Regions from separate parts of the Micromonospora matsumotoense genome, predicted to be linked through region 1. Evidence: riboswitches for the same ligand, from Rfam matches in the RefSeq annotation. Region 1 holds a riboswitch; each other region holds the start of a gene.

Evidence for each region. Region 1 has a riboswitch for cobalamin ahead of ACQP1S_RS12045 (hypothetical protein). Riboswitches for the same ligand answer to the same signal wherever they lie in the genome.
Region 2: linked by a shared signal. The riboswitch ahead of ACQP1S_RS19625 (ribonucleoside-diphosphate reductase subunit alpha) and the one ahead of ACQP1S_RS12045 (hypothetical protein) in region 1 are both predicted to bind cobalamin.
Region 3: linked by a shared signal. The riboswitch ahead of bluB (5,6-dimethylbenzimidazole synthase) and the one ahead of ACQP1S_RS12045 (hypothetical protein) in region 1 are both predicted to bind cobalamin.

Annotation. Positions count from the first base shown of each region.
Region 1 is NZ_CP192025.1:2,715,189-2,721,759, reverse strand. Features, by position in the region: gene ACQP1S_RS12055 (TetR/AcrR family transcriptional regulator C-terminal domain-containing protein) at 191-856, opposite strand; gene ACQP1S_RS12050 (FAD-dependent monooxygenase) at 925-2,412, shown strand; cobalamin riboswitch at 2,518-2,730, shown strand; gene ACQP1S_RS12045 (hypothetical protein) at 2,847-3,458, shown strand; gene ACQP1S_RS12040 (ABC transporter ATP-binding protein) at 3,516-5,153, shown strand; partial or broken gene ACQP1S_RS12035 (ECF transporter S component) at 5,150-5,860, shown strand; gene ACQP1S_RS12030 (lysine N(6)-hydroxylase/L-ornithine N(5)-oxygenase family protein) at 5,966-6,571, opposite strand, start outside.
Region 2 is NZ_CP192025.1:4,478,990-4,485,560, reverse strand. Features, by position in the region: gene ACQP1S_RS19635 (ABC-F family ATP-binding cassette domain-containing protein) at 1-642, shown strand, start outside; gene ACQP1S_RS19630 (ribonucleotide-diphosphate reductase subunit beta) at 771-1,748, opposite strand; gene ACQP1S_RS19625 (ribonucleoside-diphosphate reductase subunit alpha) at 1,802-4,180, opposite strand; cobalamin riboswitch at 4,300-4,519, opposite strand; gene ACQP1S_RS19620 (helix-turn-helix transcriptional regulator) at 4,546-5,433, opposite strand; gene ACQP1S_RS19615 (oxidoreductase) at 5,560-6,465, shown strand; gene ACQP1S_RS19610 (hypothetical protein) at 6,518-6,571, shown strand, end outside.
Region 3 is NZ_CP192025.1:4,987,972-4,994,542, reverse strand. Features, by position in the region: gene ACQP1S_RS21030 (multicopper oxidase family protein) at 1-1,162, opposite strand, end outside; gene ACQP1S_RS21025 (hypothetical protein) at 1,132-1,350, opposite strand; gene ACQP1S_RS21020 (VanZ family protein) at 2,147-2,869, shown strand; gene ACQP1S_RS21015 (ATP-binding protein) at 2,754-3,185, shown strand; cobalamin riboswitch at 3,319-3,515, shown strand; gene bluB (5,6-dimethylbenzimidazole synthase) at 3,553-4,197, shown strand; gene ACQP1S_RS21005 (hypothetical protein) at 4,271-4,606, shown strand; gene ACQP1S_RS21000 (GrpB family protein) at 5,271-5,870, opposite strand; gene ACQP1S_RS20995 (transposase) at 5,842-6,288, shown strand; gene ACQP1S_RS20990 (hypothetical protein) at 6,346-6,474, opposite strand.

The sequences.
Region 1 (6,571 bases):
CGATGCCGGCCGGGGACCTTGTGTGGCCGCCGCCGTCGGGGATGTTGCCGAGTTGTCTGACGTCGACGTGGACCAGTTCGGCGCAGCGGCCAGCCGCCGATGACGACACCGAGCCAGCCGTAGCCTGCCGGAAGGTCCCTCACCTCGGCCTCAGCCGACCACTGTCATGCCCAGGACAGGGATTCCCGGCCTATTTTCGGAGCCCGACACGTAGGCCGTCGATCAGGGCTGTGAGCCCGAATTCGAAGTGGGTGGCGAAGCCGGGATCGGTCAGTGCCGCACCGGCTGCCGCCAACGCGGGATAGGCCCCGGGATCCAGGGCCCTGCGCAGTTGGGTCAGGTCGGCCAGGTCGCCGGCGGCCGCTTGTTCCTCAAGGGTGTGCCCGATGGTGAAGTGCACGATCGAGAACATCGCACGTGCGGCGTCGTCGGGCGCGAAATCCGCCTCGATGAGCGCCGCGACGGCGGCCTCGGCGAACCCCAGGGTGTTCGGCCCGATCGAACGGGTGCCGGCATAGACGCGGGCGCCGTCGCGGTGGGCGAGCAGGGACGCGCGCAGCCGATGGGCGAGAGCCGTGACGGTCTGCGCCCAGTCCGGGCCGTCGGCGTCGTCTGCGCATCCGGTGAGCATCCGTTCGGCCATCGCGGTGAGCAGGTCCTGTTTGGTGGCGAAGTACCGGTAGAGGGCTCCGGCCTGCGCGTTCAGCGCCTCGGCGAGACGGCGCATGGTCAGCGCGTCCAGCCCGCCCTCGTTCAGCAGGCGCAGCGCCTCGTCGATGGTGCGCTCACGGTCGAGCCTGGGCGGCCGACCTCGGGTCGGACCTGATTTCGGTTCGGGGGTTGCCTCAGCGCCCATGGTCAGCACTATAGTGAACCACGTTCACGTGAACGATGTTCATTAATCATGCGGGATGGGAGTATCGGATGGATGCCGAGGTGATCGTGGTGGGAGCGGGCCCCACCGGGCTGATGCTCGCCGGGGAACTGGCCCTGGCCGGGGTCCGCGTGCGGGTCATGGAACGGCGCGACTCGCCCCAGCGCCACTCGCGGGCGCTCACCCTGCACCCGCGAAGCGTCGAGGTGCTGGACCAGCGCGGGCTGGCCGGCACATTTCTGTCGCAGGGAAAACCTGTGCCCGGATGGCACTTCGCGGGACTACCGACCCGGCTGAACTTCGCCGCGCTGGACAGCCGGCACGGGTACACGCTGTTCCTCGCCCAGGCGCAGACCGAGCGGCTGCTGACCGAATGGGTGCGGGGCCTGGGCGTACCGATCTCGCGTGGTGCAGCGGTAACCGGGGTCTCCCAGGACGCCGACGGTGTCGCCGTCACGGTCGGCGACACCGTGCTGCGGGCCATGTATGCCGTCGGCTGCGACGGTGGCCGCAGCGTGGTCCGGGAAGCAGCCGGGATCGAGTTTCCCGGCACCGACGAGACCCTCACCGGCCTGCTCGGCGACTTCGCCGTCGTGGACGCCTCCACCCTGGGCCGGGCCGAATCCGGTGGGGTGCTGGCCGTCCCGCTCGGCGACGGGACGACCCGCTTCGTGGCCGTCGACCCGCAACGGATGCGGGAGCCGTCGTCAACGCCGGTGACGCTCGACGAGTTCCGGGCCTCGCTGCTGCGGGTCTGCGGAACGGATTTCGGGGTCGCCGAGCCCCGCTGGCTCTCCCGCTTCGGCAACGCCACCCGACTCGCCGCACGATACCGGGCCGGCCGCGTCCTGTTGGCCGGCGACGCCGCGCACATCCACTTCCCGGCGGCCGGGCAGGGCCTCAACACCGGGCTGCAGGACGCGGCGAACCTCGGCTGGAAGCTGGCCGCGGCAGTGCACGGGTGGGCACCGGACGGACTGCTCGACACATACCACGACGAGCGGCATCCGGTCGGTGCCGCCGTCACCGCCAACACCGAGGTGCAGACGCTGCTGCTAGAGCTGACGCTCGTCGGACAGTACGAACGGCCGGCGACCGCCCTGCGCGCGTTGCTCGACGATCTGCTCGGCATCGACGTCGTCAACCGGCGGATCGCCGGCGCGGTCTCGGCACTCGACACCCGGTACGGCACGTCTGCGGAACCACTGATCGGTGCCCGCATGCCCGACGTTGCGCTGACCTCGCACGCCAGCGTCTACGAACTGCTGCGCGGAGGCTCGTTCGCACTACTCACGTTGACCGACGCCGGCCCGGCGACGGGTGAGGTGGCCAGCTGGGCCGACCGCGTCGTCCTCGGGGCAGCCTCGGCCGGATCGCACCCGGCCCTGGCCGGCGTCACCGAGATCCTCGTTCGCCCCGACGGCCACGTTGCCTGGCTCAGCCGCGACGACCAGCCGGCGAGCGAACGCACGAACGCGCTGACCGTCTGGGCGGGCGAGCCCGCTTCTTCCACGGTGAAGACCACCCGTGGGGGTTAACGTGTCCGAGCTGGTCACCCATGACCCGAACAGCGGCGGTACGCCTGTGGCGAGAACCGTGTCCCGCGCCTCGGACACCGGCCACGGCAGGCGGCGGTGGGGCGCACGATCGCGGACGGTGCTGGTTCGCCTCTCCCGTCCTCGGGCGAGGCGTCGTAAGAGGGAACCCGGTGCAAGACCGGGACTGCCCCGCAGCGGTGAGTGGGAACGACCGCCGTCAACAGAGCACTGGACCGCAAGGTCTGGGAAGCGACGGCCAGTAGGCGACCCTGTGTCACGCCCACGAGTCCGAAGACCTGCCAGCACTGCGCGTACCACCGGTACGCGCCGTCGGCGGCCTCTCGGGAGGGCCAGGGCGGAATGTCGGCTACGCCGTGGCGTAGCCGTCTTCCTCTCTCGCGTGGTCGCCGGTCACCGCGAGGGAAGGACCACCTGTGACCACCTCATTCGGGCAGAGCACCGTGCTCGGCTACCCCCGGATCGGCGCCCACCGCGAGTGGAAGAGGGCCGTCGAGGCGTACTGGGCCGGCACGCTGGATGCCACCGGCCTGGAGGACATCGCCACCGGGCTACGCGCCGACGTGTGGCGGACGCTGCGCGACGCCCGGCTCGACGCCATCCCGTCCAACACGTTCTCCTACTACGACCACATGCTCGACACCGCCGTCGCAGTCGGTGCGGTCCCCCACCGCTTCGCCCGGCTCGGCCTCGGTCAACTCGACACCTACTTCGCCATGGCCCGTGGCGTCGATGCCGCACCCGCGCTGGAACTCACCAAGTGGTTCGACACCAACTACCACTACCTGGTGCCGGAGATCGACCCCGACACCGTGTTCGCGGCGCATCCGGAAAAGGCCCTGGGCGAGTACGCGCAGGCGCGTGACCTGGGCATCAGCACCCGACCGGTGCTGGTCGGGCCAGCCACCTTCCTACTGCTGGCCAAGGGCGACAATCCGTTCGCCCGGCTCGACGACCTGGTCGACACGTACGCCCGGATCCTCACCGCCCTGGCCGACGCGGACGACGGTGGCCGTGCCGGTCAGTGACGCCATGGCGTCCACCCGCGCCAGCGACCCGGTGACGCCCCTACCCGGAGGTCGCGCGTGATCACCTTTGACCGGGTGACCGTCCGCTACACCGACGACGGTCCACCGCCGCTGCGCGAGGTGACACTGCGGGTCGATGAGGGCGAACTGTGCCTGGTCGCCGGTCGCACCGGGGCCGGCAAGTCGACGCTGCTGCGGGCGATCAACGGGCTGGTGCCGCACTTCACCGGCGGCACCCTGTATGGCAGCGTCATCGTCGACGGCCGGGACACCCGTCATCATCCGCCCCGCGACCTCGCCGACATCGTCGGCGTCGTCGGCCAGGACCCGCTGTCCGGATTCGTCACCGACACCGTCGAAGAAGAGCTGGCGTACGGCATGGAGCAGTTGGCCCTGCCAGCGGCGGTGATGCGCAAACGGGTGGAGGAGACCCTCGACCTGCTCGGCATAGCCGAGCTGCGACACCGGCCGCTGCGGACCCTGTCCGGCGGGCAGCAGCAGCGGGTCGCCATCGGCGCGGTCCTCACCACCCACCCCCGGGTGCTGGTGCTCGACGAACCCACCTCCGCCCTGGACCCCACCGCGGCCGAGGACGTCCTCGCCACCGTCACCCGGCTGGTCCACGACCTGGGCGTGACCGTGGTCCTGGCCGAACACCGCCTGGAACGGGTCGTGCAGTACGCCGACCGGCTGCTCTACCTGCCCGGCGACGGCCGGGTGGTCGACGGGGAGCCGGCGGCGGTGCTGGCCGATGTCGATCTCGCGCCGCCGCTGGTCGAGCTGGGCCGCCTGGCCGGCTGGGCACCGCTGCCGCTGTCGGTCCGCGACGCCCGCCGACGGGCCGCCGTCCTGCGTCAGCAGCTCGCCGACACGACGCCTCCCGACCCGACGTCCGCCCCGGCGACCACCCCGGCGCTGACCGCCCGGAAGATCGTCGTGCGGTATCCGGGCACCGTCGCCGTGGCCGGCGTCGACCTCGACCTGCATGCCGGCCGGGTCGTCGCGTTGATGGGCCGCAACGGCTCCGGCAAGTCGAGCCTGCTCTGGGCGGTGCAGGGCAGCGGACCCCGCCACACCGGCACCGTCACCGTCCCCGGTGGGGGCGGGCGGGATACCGTCGATCCGAAGAACCTGTCGGCGGGTCAGGCCCGCCGGCACGTCGGACTCGTCCCGCAGACCCCGGGAGATCTGCTCTACCTGGAGACGGTGGACGCCGAGTGCCGCCAGGCCGACCGGGAGACCGCCGCGTCGGCCGGCACCTGCCGCACCCTGCTCGACCGGCTCGCCCCCGGTCTGCCCGGCGACCGGCACCCCCGGGACCTCTCCGAGGGGCAGCGGCTGGCGCTCGTCCTCGCCGTCCAACTCACCGCCGCCCCACCGGTGGTCCTGCTCGACGAGCCGACCCGTGGCCTGGACTACCTCGCCAAGCGGCAGTTCGTCGCCCTGGTACGAGGGCTGGCTGCCGCCGGCCACGCGGTGGTGGTCGCGACACACGACGTCGAACTCGTCGCGAACCTCGCCGACCGGGTGATCGTGATGGCCGACGGGGACATCGTGGCCGACGGCACCACGGCCGAGGTCATGCTCGCCTCACCGGCGTTCGCCCCGCAGGTGGCCAAGGTCCTCGCCCCGGCCCCGTGGCTCACTGTCGAGCAGGTCACCGCCGCGCTGGGGCCGACCAGGGAGCCGGCATGAGCGTGCTGCGGATCGCGCCGCGCACCGCCGTGGTGCTGGCCCTCGCCTCCGCCGCCGCGTTGGCCACCTTCACCTGGCCATTCTTCATTCCCGCCCATCCCGAGAGCACCGCCCGCACCGGCGAGGCCCCACTGGTCTTCCTCGTCATGCTGCCGGTGCTCGTGGCGGTCGTCCTGGCCGAACTCAGCTCCGGCGGCATCGACAGCAAGGCCCTGGCGATGCTCGGCGTACTCGCCGCCGTCAACGCCGCGCTGCGCCCCCTCGGTGCTGGCACCGCCGGCATCGAAACCGTGTTCTTCCTGCTCGTCCTCGCCGGTCGGGTCTTCGGGCCGGGCTTCGGGTTCCTCCTCGGCTCGACGTCGCTGTTCGCCTCCGCGCTGCTCACCGCCGGGGTGGGCCCATGGTTGCCGTTCCAGATGCTGTGCGCCTCCTGGATCGGGCTCGGCGCCGGCCTGCTCCCCACACGGCTACGCGGCCGGACCGAGGTGGCCGTCCTGGCCGGATACGGGGCGTTCGCCGCCTACGGCTACGGCCTACTGATGAACCTGTGGTTCTGGCCGTTCAGCCTTGGCGCGGACACTCAACTCTCCTACGTCGCCGGTGCGCCGGTGCTGGACAACCTGCACCGCTTCGCCGTGTTCACCGCCGCAGTCCGGAACGCCGGTGGCGGCACCGCAGCCCGGCCCCGACGTGCGTGCCGGCTGGTCAGGCGGTGCACCTCCCGGGGAGGGATGAACCATGCACGGGAGCGCCACACCCACCTGACGGGCACCGGCCACGGCGGCCGGATACTCAACCTCATCGACTCCGCGTCAGTCCGGCACGCCTGCGGTCACCGCGACGCGGGTGGCCATCGGGCGGTCATCGGTGCGACGGCCGACGATGGAGCCGAGAATCTCGCCGGCGCGTACGGCCGCGTTGGACAGCAGCGAGGCGCTGATGCCGTGCGAGTGTTCGGTGCCCCCCTGCAGGTAGACGTTGGCCAGCACGGAGGCGTCCGCCCGGATGCGGTAGTCGCGCTGCACCACGGCCCGGCCGAACTCGTCCCGGTGGTAGTACCGGGCCGCGTCGTCGAGCAGCGGGAACGGATCGACCGGCTGGTAGCCGGTGGCGCAGATCAGGACGTCGGCGTCGAGGACCGTCACCTCGCCGGTGGTCAGCGTCTCGACGGTGACCGCCACCCTGCCGTCGCGCTCGCGGGCTCCGGTCAGCCGGGACATGTTGAGCAGGCGCAGCCGCTGAACGCCGGTCACCTTCTCCTGGTAGGAGCGCCGATAGAGTTCCTCGATGAGGTCGGCGTCGACGACCGCGTAGTTCGTGTTGCGGTGGTAGTTCATCAGCATCGTCTTGACCTCGGACGGCGCGGTGAAGTAGTCGTCCACGGCGGCCGGGTCGAAGATGCGGTTGGCGAACGCGCT
Region 2 (6,571 bases), 1.8 Mb from region 1:
GACACCACGCTGCCGGCCGGCCGTACCGTCTTCCACGGTCAGGGGGTGCAGGCCGCCTACGCGGGCCGGCCGGTCTTCGCCGGCGACGGGGTCGACCTGGCCATCCGGGGCCCCGAGCGGATCGCCCTGACCGGGCCCAACGGTGCGGGCAAGTCGACCCTGCTGCGGCTGATCGGTGGTGACCAGGAACCGGTGGCCGGCGTCGCCGTCAGGGCCGGGGGACGGGTGGCGTACCTGTCGCAGCGCCTCGACCTGCTCGACCCGGCGGGCACGGTCGCGGAGAACCTCGCCGGGTTCGCGCCGTCGCGGACCGAGGCGGACCGGATGAACCTGCTGGCCCGGTTCCTGTTCCGGGGCGCCCGCGCCCACCTGCCGGTCGGGGTGCTGTCCGGCGGGGAACTGCTGCGCGCCACCCTGGCCTGCCTGCTCTTCGCCGAACCGGCACCGCACCTGCTGCTGCTCGACGAGCCCACCAACAACCTGGACCTGGTCAGCGTCGCGCAGCTGGAGAGCGCGCTGCTGGCGTACCGGGGCGCGTTGGTGGTGGTCAGCCACGACGACCGGTTCCTGGCCGGGATCGCCGTGACCCGCTGGCTCCGGCTGGCCGACGGCCGGCTCACCGAGGCCGGCGCACCGCAGTGACCGGCGGGTGACCCGGTCCGGCCCGGTGGTGTCACGCACCACCGGACCGGCCCTGGCCGGGAACCGGCCCGGTCCGGTGGTCGTGCGGGTCGGCCGCGCCCGGACCGGGCCGGGGCCCGTGCGGTCGGCTAGAAGTCGTCGTCGAAGGTGACGCTGCCGCTGACGCCCACCTGGTAGGCCGACACCCGCCGCTCGAAGAAGTTCGACAGCTCCTGTACGTCCTGCAGGTCCATGAATGCGAACGGGTTCTGCGCGCCGTAGCGCGGCGCGATGCCGAGCTGGACGAGCCGCCGGTCCGCCACATGCTCCAGGTACGCCCGCATGTCCGTCAGCGAGAGCCCCGAGACGCCCTGTTCGAGCAGGTCCTCGGCGAACTGCACCTCGCACTCGACCGCCTCGGCGAGCATCTCGGTGACCTGCCGCTCCAGCTCGGCGTCGAACAGCTCCGGCTCCTCCCGGCGGACGGTCTCCACCACGTCGAACGCGAACGCCATGTGCATCGACTCGTCGCGGAAGACCCAGTTGGTGCCGGAGGCCAATCCGTTGAGCAGCCCCCGGGACCGCAGGAAGTAGACGTAGGCGAACGCGCCGTAGAAGAACAGCCCCTCGATGCAGGCGGCGAAGCAGATCAGGTTGAGCAGGAACGCCCGCCGGTCGGCGCGGGTGCGCAGCTCCCGCAGGCCGAAGACCGAGTCGATCCAACGGAAGCAGAACTCGGCCTTGCGCCGGATCGAGGGGATGTTCTCGATGGCGGCGAACGCGGCGAAGCGTTCCTGCTCGTCGGGGACGTAGGTGTCGAGCAGGTTCAGATAGAACTGCACGTGTACGGCTTCCTCGAACAGCTGCCGGGACAGGTAGAGCCGGCCCTCCGGGGAGTTGACGTGCTGATAGAGGTTGAGCACCAGGTTGTTGGCGACGATGGTGTCGCCGGTGGCGAAGAACGCCACCAACCGGGACACCAGATGCCGCTCGGCCGGCGAGAGCCGTTCCAGGTCGGCGAGGTCGGAGTGCAGGTCGACCTCCTCCACCGTCCAGGTGTTGCGGATGGCGTCCTTGAACCGGTCGAAGAAGTGCGGGTAGCGCATCGGCCGCAGGGTGAGGTCCATGCCGGGGTCGAGCAGCAGGTGCCGCTCACCGGTGCGGGGTTCGTCGACGGTGGTCACTGGCAGGCCTCGCAGCTCTCGGGGTTCTCCAGGGAGCAGGCCAGCGCCTCGGCATCGCCGGCCGCGACGACCGGGGCGACGGTGACGGTGGCCTGCTGGATCCGGGTCGCGGGACGCGACCGCAGGTAGTAGGTGGTCTTCAGCCCGGACTTCCAGGCGTGCAGGTACATCGAGGACAGCTTGCCGATGGTCGGCGCGCTCAGGAACAGGTTCAGCGACTGCGACTGGTCGATGTAGGGCGCCCGCGCGGCGGCCAGGTCGATCAGCGCCCGCTGCGGCAGCTCCCACGCGGTGCGGAACAACTCCCGCACCTCGGCGGGCAGGTCGACGATCCCCTGCACCGACCCCTCGGCCCGCTTGATCTGGTCGCGGATCTCCGACGTCCACAACCCGCGCGCCTTCAGCTCGCGGACCAGGTAGGTGTTGATCTGAAGGAACTCCCCGGACATGGTCTCGCGCTTGAACAGGTTGGACACCTGCGGCTCGATGCACTCGTAGCAGCCGGCGATCGACGCGATGGTGGCGGTCGGGGCGATCGCCACCAGCAGCGAGTTGCGCAGGCCGTGCGCCGCGATCCGGGTCCGCAGCGCGGCCCACCGGTCGACCTGGGTGGGTTCGACCCCCCACAGGTCCGGGTGCAGGTCACCCCGGGCCGCCCGGGTCTCGGCGTACGCGGGGTGCGCGCCGAACCGTTCGGCCAGGCCGGTCGACGTCTCCAGGGCGGTCAGGAAGATCTCCTCCTGCACCCGGGTGGACAGCTCCCGGGCCCCGGCGGAGTCGAACGGCAGACGCAACGCGAACAACGCGTCCTGCAGGCCCATCAGCCCCAGCCCGACCGGCCGCCAGCGCGGGTTGGACGCCGCCGCCTGCGCGGCCGGGTAGTAGTTGATGTCGATCACCCGGTCCAGGAACACCACCGCCGTCCGTACCGTGGCGCGCAGCTTCTCCCAGTCGACGCCGTCCCCGGTGAGGTGCGCGCCGAGGTTGACCGAGCCCAGGTTGCAGACCGCCGTCTCGGTGTCGCTGTTCACCTCCAGGATCTCGGTGCACAGGTTGGACAGGTGGATCGTGTTGCCCGGGACGCCGGTCTGGTTGGACAGCCGGTTGGCCGGGTCCTTGAACGTGATCCACCCGTTGCCGGTCTGCGCCAGGGTGCGCATCATCCGGCCGTACAGGTCCCGGGCCCGGACCGTCCGGACCGCCTTCTTCTCCGCGACCCGGTACGCGGCGTCGAACTCCTCGCCGTACAGGTCGGGCAGCTCCGGGGCGTCCGACGGGTCGATCAGCGACCAGTCGCCGTCGGCCTCGACCCGGCGCATGAACTCGTCCGGAATCCAGTTGGCCAGGTTGAGATTGTGGGTACGCCGGGCCTCCTCGCCGGTGTTGTCCCGCAGCTCCAGGAACTCCTCGACGTCCGGATGCCACGGTTCCAGATAGACGCAGGCCGCCCCCTTGCGCCGGCCGCCCTGGTTGACCGCCGCCACCCCGGCGTCGAGGGTCTTGAGGAACGGCACGATTCCGTTCGACCGACCGTTGGTGCCCCGGATCAGCGCGCCCCGGCCGCGTACCCGCGACCAGGAGATGCCGATGCCGCCGGAGAACTTCGACAGCTTCGCCACCTGGTGGTAGCGCTCGTAGATCGAGTCCAGCTCGTCGCGCGGCGAGTCGACCAGGAAGCACGACGACATCTGGGTGTGCCGGGTGCCGGAGTTGAACAACGTCGGCGAACTCGGCAGGTAGGCCAGCGACGACATCAGCCGGTAGAACCCGATCGCCTCGCCCGGCGTCTCCGACAGCCCGCAGGCCACCCGCAGCAGCCAGTACTGGGGGGTCTCCACCACCAGCCGCGACTCGGGGTGCCGCAGCAGGTAGCGGTCGGCGACCGTGCGCAGCCCGAAGTACTCGAACCGCAGGTCACCCGCCGGGTCCACCGCGTCGTCGAGCTTGCGGGCGTTGCGGGCCACGAACGCGGCCGTGTCGTCGGAGACCAGGCCGAGGCCGTGGCCGTACCGGATGGACTGGCTGAAGCTCGCCACCGCCTGCCCGCGTACCTCCTTCTCCACGTAGCCGGCCAACAACCGGGCGGCCAGCCGGGAGTACTGGGGTTCCGTGCCGATCAGCTCCGCGGCCGTCTGGATCGACAGCTTGTCCAGTTCGGCGGTGGTCGCCCCGTCGTAGAGGCCACTGATCGTCTTGGTGGCCACCCGCAGCGGGTCGACCTCGTCCAGGTCGGTGGCCCACCGCTCGACCGCCTTGACGATCTTGTTGACGTCCACCGGCTCGGTGTCGCCGTTGCGCTTGCGCACCCGCATCGCCGGTCGGCGTGACTCCGCGCCGTCGGTATCGGACGGGGGACTCTCCGCTACGTTCGTCATGACCTCTCCTCGCTGTCACCGATGGCCCTCGGACGCGGGAGAACGCCAACGGACGCGGCGCAGCGGCCGGCCCGGGTGCTGGCGTCGGTCGTCCCGCGCGACCTCCGACCGCCGCGCGCAGCAGCGCACGGCGCACTGGCAGGTCTTCGGACTCGCGGGCCTGACCGGGGTCGCCGGTCGCCTACTGGCCGTCGCTTCCCAGACCTTGCGGTCCAGTGCTCGATGACGGCGGTCGTTCCCACTCACCGCTGCGGGGCAGTCCCGGATTCACACCGGGTTCCCTGTTGCCTCGACCGCACCCTTCGGGCTTGGTAGAACCAGCTGCGTGGGACACCATATATGGCGTGGATGGGGGAGATGCAACACTAGATGTCGCGTGGGCGTGTCGGATAACTCTCCTGCGACCGCCCGGTCGCGCGCAGCGAGGCAAGCAGCCGCAGCGCGTCCGCGTCGGCGCTGCCCGGCTCGGCGGTGAAGACCAGCATGACCGGGCCGGGACTGCCGGGCAGCGGGTAGGTGTCCCAGTCCAGGACGATGTCGCCGACCTCGGGGACCTGGAAGGTCTTGGTGCCGCTGACCGACCCGCGCACGTCGTGCCGGGACCACAGCCGCCGGAATTCGGCGCTGCGGATGCTCAGCTCACCGACGATCGCGGTGGCCCGGGGATGGGTGGGGTCCGTGGCGACGGCGGCGCGCATCATGGCGATGTAGTCCATGGCCTGCTGTTCCCAGGCCGCGCAGCCCCGCGCCCCGGTCATCCGGTCGTCGAACATCAGCAGGAGCATGTTGAGCCGGTCCGGCGGGTGGGCCGCCGGGTCGCCGAGCAGCGCCACCGCCCACGGGTTCCAGGCGAGCAGGTCCAGGTGGCGACCGAGCACGACCGCCGGGGTGTCCAGCACCCGCAGCAGCCGCCGGGTGCTCTCCGGCACCCGCTCCGGACCGTGGTCCACCCGGGCGGGCACCGGCCGGCGGGCGGCGCGGGCCAGGGTGAACAGGTGCTGGCGCTCCTCGTCGTCGAGGCCGAGCGCGCTGGCGATCGCGTCGAGCACCTGGTCGGACGGGCGAACCTCGCGGCCCTGCTCCATCCGCTGGTAATAGTCGGTGCTCAACCCGGCGAGCAGGGCCAGTTCCTCGCGTCGCAGCCCGGTGACCCTACGCCGGCCGCCCGGCTCCAGGCCCACGTCGCGGGGGTGCAGCCGGCCGCGCCGGGCGCGTAGGAAGTCGCCGAGTTCGCGGGCGTACGGATGGCTCATGCCGCCAGTGTGTCGCGGCCCGGACCGTCGATGGTAGGTCCAGCAGACCTGGGCAACCGGGAACGACCGATCCCGTCCGGATTGCTCCTAACGTCGACGGTCCACCCGACCTCCCAGGAGCAGCAGATGACCGAGTGGACCGCCGACCGTATCCCCGACCAGCACGGCCGTACCGCTGTGGTGACCGGCGCGAACTCGGGCCTCGGCCTGGTCACCGCCGCCGCGCTGGCCCGCCACGGCGCGCACGTCGTGCTCGCCGTGCGCAACACCGCCGCCGGCCGGCAGGCCGCCCGTCGGATCGGCGGGAACGTCGAGGTACGCGAGTTGGACCTGGCCTCCCTCGCCTCGGTGCGGGCGTTCGCGGCGACGCTGACCGTCGACCACCCGGTGCTGGATCTGCTGGTCAACAACGCCGGTGCGGTGCTGCTCGGCCCGCGCCGCACCAGCCCGGACGGCTTCGAGCTGCACCTCGCCACCAACCTGCTGGGCCACTTCGCCCTGACCGGCCTGCTGCTCGGCAACCTGGCCGCGGCGCGGGCCGCCCGGGTGGTCAGCCTCAGCTCGGTGACCCACCGGAACGCACACCTGGACTTCGCCGACCTGATGGGTGAGCGTGGCTACCGGGCCGCTGCCGCCTACGGCCGGTCCAAGCTCGCCACCACCATCTTCGGCGTCGAACTGGACCGCCGGCTGCGCGCCGCCGGATCGCCGGCCCTGAGCACGCTGGCCCACCCCGGAATCACCCGCACCAACCTGACTCCCCGGGCGTGGGAGAACCGGGGTCGCCGCGGCCGGGTGATCGCGTGGCTCGGCCTGCTCGCCACCCAGTCGGTGGAGCGGGGCGCGTTGCCGCAGCTACGCGCCGCCACCGATCCCGGGGTACGGGGCGGCCAGTTCTTCGGCCCCTCCCGGCTCTTCCAGACCTGGGGTCCGGTCACCGAGGTCCGGTGCAGCCGGGAGGCCGCCGATCCCGCCGTCGGCCGGCGACTATGGACGGCGGCGCAGGAACTGACCGGCGTGAGCTATCTCTGACCGATCGCATTAGCATGGCTGCGGTCGGTGACGGCGGCGGAGACGAGGCGACATGGGATGGCTCGGGCGGGTGCTGGGTGGCGCAGGCCGGCAGGTCCAGGACGAT
Region 3 (6,571 bases), 2.3 Mb from region 1:
CCATCTCCAGCCGGAACGGCTCCGGGCGCGTCGGCACCGGCACCGGCACCTCGCGGCCCAACCGGGCGGGCAGGGGCGCGGACGGCCGCAGGGTCGCTGCGGCGATCATCTTGATCAGGTCGTGGGTGTCCCCGCCGCCGGCTAGCCGCTGGTAGGCGAAGTTCGCGCCGAGCGGTGGCGGGAAGCCGCGTAGGACCACTTCCTCGCCGGGCCGGAACGCCACCACGATCTCGGCGCGCTCGCCGGGCGAGAGCATCAGCCGGTTCAGGCTCAGGGGCGTCCCGCGTGCCCCCGCGTCGGTCGCGACGAGGGAGAAATCCCGGTCGTCGGTGAAACCGACGTGGAAGATCCGGGCGTTGGCGCCGTTGAGCAGTCGGAGCCTGACCAGGGTGGTGCTCACCTCGACGTACGGGTCGTAGGTCCCGTTGACGAGGATCTTGTCGCCGAGCAGCCCCGTGATCGTGAGCCCACCGAACGCCAGATCCGACAGGTCCAACGTGCCATCGTCGTCGATTCTGCGGTCCTGCAGGATCAACGGGATGTCGTCCACGCCGTAGTGGTTCGGCAGCGACGCCGCGTCATCGTCGCCGTCGTCGACGATGACGAGTCCGCCGATGCCGCGGTAGACGTGCGCTGCGGTGGCGTGGTGCAGGTGCGGGTGATACCAGAGCGTGGCGGCCCGCTGTTGCACGGTCCAGGACGGCTGCCACGTACGCCCGGGGTGGATCGGCTGGTGCGGGCCGCCGTCCATCACGGCCGGTAGATGCATCCCGTGCCAGTGCAGCGTGGTGGTCTCGGGCAGATGGTTGCTGACGTCCATCGCCACCCGGTCGCCGCGCCGGACGCGTAGGGTCGGCCCGAGGATCGGCCCGTTGACCCCCCACGTGGCGGTGGTGGTGCCGGGCAGCAGTTCGGTGCGGCCCTCCCCGAGTGCCAGCCGGAAACGCCGGCGGCCATCGGCGTCGATCGTCGGCTCCAGCACGGGCGGGATCCGCAGCCGGTTGCGGAACGACAGCGTCCCGACGTTGCTTCGTCCCGAGTCGGCGTAGAGGTAGCCGACGAGCCCGGCGGCCGGCGCGACCACGAGCCCGCCGATCGCGGCCAACCCGCCCAGGACGGTCCGGCGGCTGGTCAACGCCGTGCCCCACGGCGCAGGCTCCACACCATCAGCACGACCCCGATGAGGATCACCCACCAGCCCAGCAGCGCTTCGGGCATCGGGACGAATCCGGGATCGTCGAACCACACGTCCGGCGGAACGAAGAACCAGCCGAGGTTGAACACGAGGCCCACCAGGGCCACCACCAGTCCGGCCCACAGCAGCCGGTTGACACTTCGCTGTCCGCTCATACGGAAACGGTAGGAACCGGCGGTACCGGCCCACATCCGCCGGCAGGAGTCGAAACCCGTACTCTACCGGGCGTACGGCCCTGAGACCGTCGGTCAGGGTAGGACGGTAACGGCGGATCGACGATCAACGTCCACCCGTTCAGCTCGACGATGGGCAGTCGAGCAACGTCGGCAGCCGCGCGGAAACCGACCGAACCGGCCGCAGAACCTTCGGCAGCAGCACGAATCCACTCAACGGGAGTGTCGGCCGCAAGAGGAACCCTTGGTCCAGGGCTCCGCTGCATGGTGCTTGAGTGACCTCGGCTCCGCTGTCCGCGTCCGCCGGTCCGCCGAGGATGCCGAGGCCACCGTGGGTCGGCCGGATCCGGTATCCGGTCGACGTCAGGGTGTGGGTCGGCTCTCGCTGGTAGCGCTGGTGTGCTGCCCCGTGCACGCGGTGGGAGCTACCAGCGCTTCGTCCTCGGTGAGCGTTGCGCTCACGGGCCCTCGCCGATGCGGAAGCCGTGGTCAGGAACATGGGCGGGCTGGATGAGGTCAGGTTGACGACAACGTGCAGATACCGGACCTCCTCCTGCGGCAGGAGGCTGCGATCACCGGCGCGCTCGTCACCCCGCCACCAGACAACGGCGGCTGACGGTCTCTGCGCCGAGTGCATCATCTCGCCGTTGCTGTGCCGTCCGGCAGTTGGCAGCAGGGCTACGGGCCGGGGCGCGGACGACGGCGCTCGGCGCGTGTATCGCGGACGTATGGAGAATCGCATACGCCACCGCAACGGGCCGCCGGCTTCGATGGGGGCATGGACCACAGCACATCCCCGTCGGTACCGTCCCGTCTCGTCCGCCGGATCCTGCCCGCCGGCCTGGCTCTTCTCGGGTTGGCGGGCGTGGCGTTCGTGGTACGGCGGCCGCTCCTGATGTCCGCTCCGAGGTGTCTGGCCGGGCGGTGGCACGGCTGCTACGACACGTTCAACGGGGTGGTGCTGATGATGTTGGTGGGGCTGCCGTTGGCGGCCCTGGCGGTGTGGGCGCTGGCGCGCTGTCGGCGTGCTGCCGGCGTCGTCCCGGTGTGGCGGCTGTCGCTGGCCGAGGTGGGCATGGTCTACGGGACGGTGCCGTTGGTGTGGATGACCCTGATGCCGGGGGCGGCGGCGGGACTCGGCCCCGGTCGGGTGAGTCTGGTCCCGTTGCGGGACCTGGTCACGATGGGGCCGGTCGGGATCGGCGGCAACCTGCTGATCTTTGCGGCGCTGGGGTTCTTCGCCCCGGTGCGGTTCGTGGCGTTCGCCTCGATGCCGCGGATCCTGGCGCTCGGCGCGGGCTGCTCGATCCTGGTGGAAACCGCCCAGTACGTCCTGTGGCTGGACCGGGTGTCGTCGGTGGATGACGTCCTGGTCAACGCCACCGGTGCCGTGCTGGCCGGGCTGGCGTCCCGCCACTGGTGGCGTACCCCGGCGGAGGCACGTCGGACCAGCCTTGCCCCCGCACCAGCGGCTCCGCCGAACTCCTGCTCCGGATGGTGACGAACCTCGTGCAGAACGCCATCGTGCACCACCTTCCCGCCGACGGCTCCGTGACGGTCCACACCGGGGCGCACGGCGACAGGAGCCTGCTGCGGATCGGGAACACGGCCGCCGGCTCCCACCCGCACTGGTGTCGACCTTCACCGAACCCTTCCAGCGCGGAACGGAACGCGTACGCACCGACGAACACGCCGGTGTCGGCCTCGGTCTCGCCATCGTGCACAGCATTGTCCGCGCCCACGCCGGGACCCTCGACCTCGTGCCCGACTCCCACGGAGGTCTCCTCGTCACGGTTCGGCTTCCCGGTACGCCGTAGCACCCCCGCCGAACGGTCCACAGGTGCCCGACGAACATCAGCTGTGACAACTGACGAGCGCCCGCTGTCGCGGGATCCTGCGCCGACCCGAGCGCCTCGCTCCACCTGTCCCTTCAACCTCTGTAGCATCGTCGGCGGCATGATCATGCGAGGTGCCCCGCGTGCGGGGAGAATCGGGAAGCCGGTGTGAATCCGGCACGGGCCCGCCGCGGTGACCGGGGAGCCACCGTCCATGCGCGAGGAGCGCAGCCACTGGCCGTAGGGCTGGGAAGGCGGACGGGCTGGCGTCGATCCGGGAGTCCGAAGACCGGCCTCGCGTCGACCGCCCACCCGTCGGGGGTGGGCCGAGCGCAGCGGGAGCCTGCCTGTGGAACTCTACGATGCCATCCATCGCCGCCGGGACGTCCGGGCCCAGTTCACCGGGGGGCCGGTGCCGGCCGACACCCTGCACCGGATCCTCGACGCCGCGCACGCCGCGCCCAGCGTCGGCTACTCGCAGCCGTGGGACTTCGTCCTGGTCCGTGACTCCGCCGTCCGTCGCCGGTTCCATCGGCACGTGCAGGCCGAGCGGGTCAGGTTCGCCGCCACCCTGGACGGCGCGGCGGCCGAACGGTTCGCGCGTATCAAGATCGACGGGGTGCGGGAGTCGACACTGTCGGTCGTCGTCACCTACGACCCGCAGCGCGGGGGCCCGGCCGTGCTCGGGCGGCACGCGATCGCCGACGCCGGCCTCTACTCGGTCTGCCTGGCCATCCAGAACTTCTGGCTCGCCGCCACCGCCGAGGGGCTGGGCGTCGGGTGGGTCTCCTTCTACCGGGAGGCGTTCCTCGCCCACCTGCTAGGCGTGCCGGCCGGCATCCGGCCGGTGGCCTGGCTCTGCGTCGGGCCGGTCACGCACCTGGAGGCCGTGCCCGACCTGGAACGGCACGGGTGGCGGCGGCGCAGGCCCCTCGCCGAGGCGGTGCACCAGGACCGCTGGTCGCAGCGGGTGACTGATCGACCGAACAGCTAATTCAGGTACGTCTATGCGGTGGCTAGGCTGGCGTTGCCTTGAGTCATCGCTCGGCTACGTCAGGAGGAGTTCCATGCGTACCACCGTCAAGGTCCTGGCGGCGTCCGCCCTTAGCGCCCTGAGCCTCGCCGCCGCCACCCCGGCCCTCGCCGCCGCCCCGGCGCCCTTCTGCGAGTCCGGCGCATCACAGTTCTACTGCGACGGCAACAGCACCGGCACGACGACCTGGAGCATCACCTGGTACTCCGGCAGTGTCGGCACCTTCACCGCCGGGTCGACCCTCTTCGCCGCCTGCCCGGCCAGCAACCTCGGCCACCCGGTGCAGGCCAGCTACAGCTACTTCGACGGCAGTACGACCCAGTACAGCGGCACCACCCAGTTCATCTGCCGCGGCGGCCCCTGGCAGTAGAGCCATCCCGCGTCCGGCGTGCGCGTGACCCACGCGCACGCCGGACAGGCTCTGATACTCCGGCCGCACCTTCCTGGTCTGGAATTGCGGCAGCTCATCAGCATGATCGACGTTTGAGGCGTGGGGGCCGTGACCGACGTTCGGCGACCGTATCGATCAGCTCGAACCCGGGCTCGACGCGCTCCACCAGAATCGACGGCCGCAGCCGTGAGTTCCCCCGCTTTGATGGAGCGGTGGTTACCTGCTGCCGGCTGGCGCAGGGGTGGCGATAGGTGGTTCGTCTGGCTGTGCCAGGCGGTCTCGTATTCGTTCGGGCCGAGGTAGCCCAGTTCCTTCTGGATACGGCGGGTGTTTGTACCAGCCGTCGAGGTAGGTGAAGATCGCGTTCTCGGCCTCGTCGCAGGTCCGCCAGGACGTGCGGTAGCTCAGTGTGGACCAGAAGTTCTCCATCAGGGCGTCGTAGCTGTCGCCGACGGAGCCCCTCGATGGCAGGATCCCGTTGTCCTGCAAGCGTTCCGCGAAGCGGAAAGACGGGTAGTTGGCGGCGCCGGTCGCACCGGCGACGCACGCCCGCTTCTCACGATGAGTAACTGGTGGGCGTGGGTGTCGTCCGAATCGCGGCAGAAGCGGATGCGGTGCGAGCCGGCCAACGGGCAGCCAGTCCTCAACGGTCGACGCCGCCCGGGTGCCAGCCGGTGGCGGTAGCCCATTCCTCCGCGATGGTCACGACGAGGTCGACCACCGGGTCTTTGACGTCCGTGTAGACGTCCAGGTCGCCGACGGCGGCGGCCAGAGTGCCCTTGAACCGTGCGTACGCTGGCACTGCCGGCGGGTGCGCCCTGAACCAGTCCCGGAACAGCAAGGCGAGCCGCTCATTCGGTGAGCCTGCGAGCCGACAATGCAGGTTGACATGCCGCTCACCGGCGCTTCGCTTGTTCCAGTACCGCTTGGCCCACCTATCTGGCGGGTCGTCACGACCGGCCGGAACATGGTCTCGCTCGTATGGTCGTCGGCAGAATCCGAGGGCGGCCAGTGGTTCATCGAACACGGCTGCGGCGGCGTCGAGGTCAGCGACGCTGACCTGCAGGTCTAGCACCGGCTTGGCTGCCATGCCGGGGATCGAGGTGCTGCCGATGTGATCCACCCGCCGCGCCGCCGGACCTAAAACGGCCTGCAACTCGTGGATGAGCGCGGCTCCCTGCTGCTGCCAGGCTGGGTCAGGCGCAGCGATGAACGTGGAGGCGAGAGAGTCTGGAACGAACACGGGTAGCAAGGTAACGCAGCGACGGATCTACCGGCGCTCCAAGGAGGCAGGCAAGGAACTCAAGGAACTGGTCGCCTCCACCGGCACCACGCTGATGGATCTGCACGGCATCGGGCCGTCCGGCGCCGCCCGGCTGCTGGTCGAGGCCGGTGACATCACCCGATTCCCGAACCGGGCCCACTTCGCCTCCTGGAACGGCACCGCCCCCATCGACGCGTCCTCCGGCGAGCAGGTACGCCATCGGCTCTCCCGTGCCGGGAACCGGCAGATCAACCGGGTGCTGCACACCATGGCCACCGTCCAGCGCCGACACACGGCTGCCCGAATCGGAACGCTGATCGCGCAGCGGCCGGCCTCGGAGCCAGGCCATCACCCACCCGGGCGGCAGATGGTCATGATGGTCTTCCGGCTGTTCTGATACGGCGATGACGGCATCATTTGTCGGTGCCGCCATCGCCGCCGGTGTGGCTGTCGGTCACTTGAGCCAGGGCAGGCGGCGGACGATGGGAAGCCTGCCCCACACCCCGCCGAACCCGAGGGTGTCACCGGCGGCCGTGAGGGCGAGTAGACCCAGCACCCCGACGTAGATCAGGTGGTCGTCCATGAAGAGCTTCGGACCACGGCCACCACCCATACCAGCCATCTACCAACGAATCGACGACCCACCACACTGGATGATCCGCCACCGCGACCGGGCCTCC